2 linked regions of the Funiculus sociatus GB2-C1 genome follow. The protein of the gene in region 2 interacts with the protein of the main gene of each other region in a pairwise test. Links are inferred from orthologs where the notes say so. Each region holds a gene or a part of one and is shown on either strand. Other genes may lie near its edges.

Region 1 (3,480 bases), on a different replicon or contig from region 2:
AGCAACGCGGAAACTTTGGGAACCAGTTTCTACCCGTTGCACGACCATTTTATTTTGGGTGAGGGTGCCAGTTTTATCTGAGCAAATAGTCGTGACTGAACCCAGAGTTTCTACTGCTGGGAGTTTGCGAATTAGGGCGTGACGACGCACCATCCGCTGCGTTCCCAGTGCCAAAGTTACGGTGATTACAGCTGGCAAGCCTTCTGGAACCACAGCCACAGCCATCGACAGGGAAACTTCTACGAGTTCTTGCAAGACACCCCAATCCCAACGTCCTGAGCTGAAGCGGCTTTGGATCATGCCGCCTACGATCACTATGGCAACCAAGATCAGAGAACCACTCACCAGCACGTTACCCAACTGGGTCATCCGTTGTTGTAAGGGAGTGTCTTCGCTTTCGACGGATTGCAACATATCGGCAATTTTGCCGAGTTCCGTCTTCATTCCGGTTCCAGTGACAATTACTTTGCCTCGTCCCTGGACAACTTCGGTTCCCTGAAAGACTAAGTTAATGCGATCGCCTAAAGATGTTTCATCGCTCAAATGCACTGATGCTTGTTTGTTCACCGCGTGAGCTTCGCCAGTGAGCGCTGATTCCCGTATTTGCAGATTTGCCTCTTCAATCAGCCGCCCGTCTGCGGAAATCTGCACCCCAGCTTCCACTAGCATAATGTCCCCCGGCACCAGCGTCTTGCCTTCGACTTCCACTTGTCTGCCGTCGCGAATGATTCGCACTTTTGGGGAAGACAGCTTCTTCAAGGCTGCTAGAGCTTTCTCGGCACGGCTTTCCTGAAGATAGCCCAATATGCCGTTGAGAATTACAATCAACAAAATGGCAATTGTATCTTTGAAGGGGATTTCGCCTGCGGCTAACTTTCCGCCTCGTAAATCCACCAGGTCTAAAATCCCAGAAATCAGCGCCACTAGGATCAGCATCAACAACATGATGTTTTTGAACTGATCGAGCAAGATTTCCCAGGAACTCCTCCCGGCAGTTTCCTGTAGCTCATTGGGGCCGTACTGCTGCAACCGTTCTTGAGCTTCCACGGTGGTTAGACCAGATTCTGCGTCGCTAGAGAGCAGTTCCAGCGTTTTTTCAACTTCTAAGGTGTGCCAGGGTCTTGCCTGGTCGGGATTTGAATTTGAAGGGATAGATGGAGTCACGGGAAATGTGCTTTAAGACCTACTAGCTCTCAATCATAGGGCGTAAACCTGGTGATTGGATGCTACTTTAACTATGCACTATGAGTTAGCCAGGTACAAAAATCGATAAAGCTTGAGGAATCAGACGAAATTTTGCTGGCGTATAAGTGGTGATTTCTCCATCGGTATTGATTGGGCGACGCTTATTGGTGTATACCTCTATTTCCTGACTTTGAATAGTCCGCACGCCTGGTAAGTCTGCCTGTTGCCCTTGCTTCATTGCTGGTAACAAGGGGATTATTTCCCATGCGCGTTCAATTTCCAAGCTGTACAAATCCAGCCGCTGGTCGTTGATTGCTGCATCTTCAGCTATTTTCATGCCACCGCCATAATATTGCCCGTTACCTACAGCAATTTGAACTGTTTTTACCTTAATTGATTCCCCATTGCTGCGGATTTCTGCCAAAAAAGGACGCGATCGCCCCACTACTCGGATTGCTGTTACTGCGTATGCCAGAACTCCCCAGCGTTGCTTGATTTCTTTGGTCAGTTGCTTGGTAATTTGTACGCTTAAGCCTAAACTTGCAACATTAAAGAAGTGTTTACCATTGACCCAGCCTAAGTCAATTCGTTGTTGTGTCCCATTTGCAATCACCTGGCAAGCTTCATCTAAAGCTTCAGGAATTGCTAGGGTTCTCGCTAGGTCGTTGGCTGTTCCTAAGGGCAAGATACCCAAGGGGAGTTGCGTGTCAACTATACCGTCTACTGCTGCATTCAGGGTGCCATCGCCGCCACCGACGATCACTAAATCTACGCGATCGCTCCATCGTCGGATAATGTCTGGCAGTTGTTTGGGCTTTTCTGTAGACTCTTCTTGCAAATCAAAGCCTAGTTCTTTCAATTTGCTAAAAGCTTGAGATAAAGCCTCTTTTCCGCGCCGTGCGTGGCGATTAACCAGCAACAATGCTCGCCGATTCATGCCTAGTTTTCCATTAAGAGGTAATAATCTTCACAAAATTTTTGAAAGAATAAATCTACCTATAGTTAACTCCTTGGCTGATAATTCTTCTAAAGATATCGCTTTAGCACTTCGGCGGTAGCTTCTCCAGTTTTTGCCCAACTAAATTGGCTGGCTCTGGAGAGACTAGCATCAGATAGACGCGATCGCAATTCTGAATCCGTCGCTATTGCCTGCATCGCCTCAGCGATTTCCCCAACATTGTAAGGATTTACTAAAATTGCCGCATCGCCAGCGACTTCTGGCAACGATGAGATATTCGAGGTAATTACCGGGGTACCGCAAGCCATTGCTTCCAAAACTGGCAAGCCGAAGCCTTCCCATAGACTAGGAAAAACGAGGGCGATCGCTTGATTAATTAGCGTCGGCAACTGGGCAGAAGGAACGTATTCTAGGAATTTTACCCGATTTTTCAGCCCCAGCCGTTCCACTTGCTCCATTAAAATCGGCGTATAACGCTTATCCGCAGATCCAGCCAACCACAACTCGCGATCGCCACAATTATATAAAGTAGCAAAAGCCTCAATCAGCCGAGCCAGATTTTTGTAAGGATCGTAACGCCCTATATAAAGAAAATAATTGCTGGTTGGTAAATCAAGATAGCGAAAATGATTCGCATCATACGCCAAAAGAATTGGCGTAATTTTATCTTCGGGAATTTTATAAAAATTCGTAATATCCTGAGCAGTAGCCCTAGAGTTACAAATAATATGCTGTGCCTGCGCTAAAACTTGCGGAATGTAGTAACGAAAGTAGAGTCCCAGTGGGGAACCCCGCTTAGGAAAGCGCACCGGAATCAAATCATGAACCATTACCACAGAACGACAGCCAGAAAATAAGGGCGCTTCTGGAAGCGGCGAAAACAGTAGACTAGAATTCAATTTTTTGTAAATCCGTGGCAACTGCAACTGCGTCCACAAAATCCTATTAAAATGTCCTTTGGTCCCTTGTTCCGGAGTTAAATTAGGCGGTACCGGATAGCAGCTATAGTTACTCTTCCATACTCCCTCCTGGTTCCCAGGCTCAAGCTGGGAACTAACTAAGGTAGGCTCAGCATCCCCATTATTAAGAATATTATTAGCTATTAATAAAGTCGGATCGAGATGCTGTAAATGAGAAAAAATATTGGCAGCATAAGTAGCAATTCCAGTCGGCTTAGAAAAAAGAAAAGAGAGATTAATCAGCAATTGATTTGACAAATAATTCTCCATTTGTAAGCTGGTTTGAGCGACAAAACCCAACAAAGTCTTAAATTATACCATTTTACTTTATGCCTGCAACCGCTACTTCTGCCGCCATTTTAAAGCGCTTTAAAGGGA
Region 2 (3,553 bases):
ACCAGTCCGAATCGCGCTAAGTTGTGTTGATGAAGCTCAGTTGAGTTTTACTCGCAACTCTAGCGAAGACTCAGCTTTCTTGGAAGTGCTTGCACGTTTATCTCGTACAGTACGAAGAGAGCGCGATCGCCTGCGAACCAAGGTTAGAAGCATAGCACTACGTCTGTCATCAGCAGTTGCCAAAGAGGGAACAGTCCTTGCTACTGCTGTAGGGGGCAAAGAGGACATCAAAGCTCTATCCGACCAGGCGGAAAATAATGTCAAAGGACATTATGAGAAAGTGGGAACAGAACTGGAAGAGGTTGTAAAGGTAGCAGTCGAGTCTCTCAGAGAAGAAGTCAAAGAGGTACTCCAGGGTGACTTAACTCAAGCCTTTGTCGCACGTTTAGAGGTCAACCAAAAAGTATCTACTCGAAATGTGGAGTCCGATGCTGACTTCGAGCGACTAATGAATCAAGTTAAGCAGCTCGAAAAGATTGGCAAGACAGTAGGAAGTAAACTAACCGATTTAGCAGCAGGGAGAGTATCAACGGTATCTGGACAAGGCTTTCTACACGCCTCCAATGCAGCGGGGAGCAATCTTCATCATGGTGTTTATGCTATTGGGAAACTTATAGGATTTGACTTTAAACCCTGGCAAGCAGTCAACATTGCTAAAGATATAGCTAATGTAGCTATGGTTGTAGGGCCAATTCTGGGTATAGTTTCAGTGGCAATGGATATGCGTGCAGTAAAAAAGGAAGAAGAATTAGATAAGAAACTGGCTGAAGCACGCCGCGAAATCACCAGTCAGTTTATCGCCATTGCTAAAGACCTCGAAGGTCAGGTAGAAGAAGAACTACGGAAAGTTGAAGTACAGGTTTATGGAGAGATTGAGAAGCAAATTGCAGCAGCTCGTCAGCAGGAAGAGAGCGCGATCGCATCTTCAAACACCTGGGTAAAACAACTCGCAGAAATTCGCCAAGATTTTGACTTGATTCTCCGTTACATAACGAAGGCGACAGAAAATACGAGAGATTGAAGGGCGGAACCACACTTATACTCAAAGTCCATTAGATTTCATCTATCGAAAGAGCGATCGCTTTCTCTTCCCCCCTTTTTTGTAAAGCGCGATCGCTCATCTGGTCTAGTCTATAAAAAAGCGCGATCGCTTTGTTGGACTAAGGGGAAACGATTGAAGAAGCTATTTCCAATTTGAAAGAAGCTACAAAGCTATACCTGGAAGAGTTTCCCTGAATTAAATTTTTGTTTTCTTATTAATAATTGTGGCACCCATCAAAAAAAATGTAGAGATGTTTCCAAACGTCTCTACATGAGAAATAATTTTTTGTTTTAACTTGTATCTAGCGCTGGTCGATGGGGATATAGGCAGCTCCGCGATCGCCAGTGTACATTTGGGTAGGACGGAAGATGCGGTTTTCTCCGAGCTGTTCTTTCCAGTGAGCAAGCCAACCAGCTACGCGAGCGATCGCAAACACCGGAGTAAACAAATCTGTGGGAATTGCCATTTTCCGATAAACCAAACCAGAGTAAAAATCTACGTTTGGATAAATTCCTTTTGGGCCTAATTTTTCCTCGACTGCCTTTTCCAACTCCACGGCAATGTCATAGTATTTATCGTGTCCAAACTTCTCAAACAACTGCTCTGCTAAACTTTGCAGAATTGTTGCTCGCGGATCTTTCACCTTGTAGACGCGATGACCAAAGCCCATAATTTTAGACTTGGGCGGCAAATTATCCAGCCAAGGGCGGACATTTTCCACCGAGCCAATTTCTTCTAACATGGTGATGACTTCTTCATTCGCTCCACCATGCAGAGGGCCTGCTAAAGTTCCCACAGCTGAGGCTACTACTGCGTAGGGGTCAGTCAGAGTCGAAGCCGTTACCCTAGCTGAAAAGGTGGAAGCATTCATCGTATGCTCTGCATGGAGCGTCAGACAGACATCGAAAATCCTAGCCGCCAGCGGATCGGGTTCCCGCTCGTTTAGCATATATAGGAAATTGCCAGCATAGTCGAGATCGTCGCGAGGACGCACCGGGTCGTTACCTTTCCGCATCAGCTGGAACGCCGCCACCATTGTCGGAATCTTTGCTAAAAGGCGCACCACGGCTTGGCGAATGTAAGCTGGGTTATCCAAGGCGCGACGGGAGTAAAACAGTCCTAGAGCCGCTGCTGAGGCTTGTAGCGCATCCATCGGGTGTCCGGTTTCGGGGAAGCATTTCATCATGTCCCGGATGCGATATTTAATCCGCCTGTGGTAACGAATTTCACTTTCAAAGGCTTCGAGTTCTTCCTTTGTCGGGAGTTCACCCCAAATTAATAAATACGACGTTTCCAAAAACGTACTTTTTTCTGCGAGGTCTTCGATACGAATGCCTCTGTATTCCAGTATCCCCTCTTTACCATCAACGTAGCTGATGCTGGATTGGGCAGCCGGAATGCCTTCTAGACCTGGTTTATACTCGCAGACAGTCATGTTACTACCAGTTGGGTGAGTGAAACATTTTCAGGGTAACTTACCAAAAATGGATGTATCGGTCGCCCTTTTTACCAGAATTATTTTATCGGCATTACAGTAACAGCTTGGGTGCTGTCAGCCAAAATAGTTCGCTATTACCTATGGGCGAACCGCTAGATGGCAAGTTTAACCCGATAATTCCTGCTTTTTTCAGGATGATTGTTGTTTTGACATTACCCCAAACCAAGATTTCTGCCCAATTTCCCAAGTCTGGTTGATGACCAACTAGCGCTAACTGGGAACCGCCTGAGTTTTGCCATGCTTCTAACCAGTTGATCCAAGTATGGATATTTCCACCGGGAGCAAGCTGGTTTGATTCTTCGAGATGGGAACTCAGATTAGTGTGGTAGAGAATTTTGGCAGTTTGACGCGCCCTGACTAGGGGACTCGTGAGAATCAGGTCAAAATGCAGATCCAACTCTTGCAGCCGTTTTGCTACTTTACCAGTTTTTTGCTGCCCAACGGCTGTCAAGGGGCGATCGCGATCGCTTTCATACTCAGATGGATCGGCTGCGATTCCGTGACGAATTAAGTATAGTTTCGTGGTCATTGGTAATCCTATTGCCCACTCCCCAACCTTTACTCTCCATGAAGTAGGTTATCTTTGGGGTTGACCAAGCGGAGGAGTTTTTGCTTGATTTGGCTATCAAAAACTTCCCATTTTATCTTGGCGTACTCGGAATTTTCATTAAAGCCGCCCAAAAATCCCATGGGGATTTCAAAGCCGCCTGCTGAAAGTCTACCACCACCAAAGAAGCGTCCCTGACTGTCTTGCCCAAAGGCTTCTTTGATAAATTCGTCAGGGTCGAGGGTAAGTTTGCTGGTTCTCAGAGAACCGATGACGACTTCGAGTTCTTCGTCTTCGTCGTGGACAATCCCGTAAACGACAGCAGTGTGGACGTTTTCTTCTGTTACTAGAAAATCTGCCGCTTGGGGGATGGCATCTCGGTCTTCATAGCGGAGGTAGCCGACACCAGCGATGGAGAAGTTATTCTGGACGCTGCGGTTAGTAAGCGATCGCTCGATCACATCCA

What was found. The genes of interacting proteins can lie anywhere in the genome.
Region 1: the proteins of NDI42_RS05035 (region 2) and NDI42_RS28450 interact in binary tests that used the Escherichia coli proteins (3 or more experiments, as listed by UniProt). The link is inferred for Funiculus sociatus GB2-C1 from one-to-one orthologs.

Annotation. Positions count from the first base shown.
Region 1 is NZ_JAMPKJ010000124.1:3,670-7,149, forward strand. Bases 187-3,015 are described here. They hold NDI42_RS28450 (lipid kinase), read right to left. Parts: upstream 2,123-3,015; coding sequence 1,250-2,122; downstream 187-1,249. Other genes in these bases: NDI42_RS28445 (cation-translocating P-type ATPase), read right to left, coding at 187-1,164; NDI42_RS28455 (glycosyltransferase family 4 protein), read right to left, coding at 2,212-3,015. In the rest of the region: more of NDI42_RS28445, read right to left, coding at 1-186; more of NDI42_RS28455, read right to left, coding at 3,016-3,360. UniProt on the Escherichia coli protein: In vitro phosphorylates phosphatidylglycerol but not diacylglycerol; the in vivo substrate is unknown.
Region 2 is NZ_JAMPKJ010000006.1:128,389-131,941, reverse strand. The notes cover bases 411-3,312. They hold NDI42_RS05035 (citrate synthase), read right to left. Parts: upstream 2,478-3,312; coding sequence 1,344-2,477; downstream 411-1,343. Other genes in these bases: NDI42_RS05025 (bifunctional oligoribonuclease/PAP phosphatase NrnA), read right to left, coding at 3,099-3,312; sixA (phosphohistidine phosphatase SixA), read right to left, coding at 2,572-3,069; NDI42_RS05045 (GTPase), read left to right, coding at 411-1,021. Also shown: more of NDI42_RS05045, read left to right, coding at 1-410; more of NDI42_RS05025, read right to left, coding at 3,313-3,553.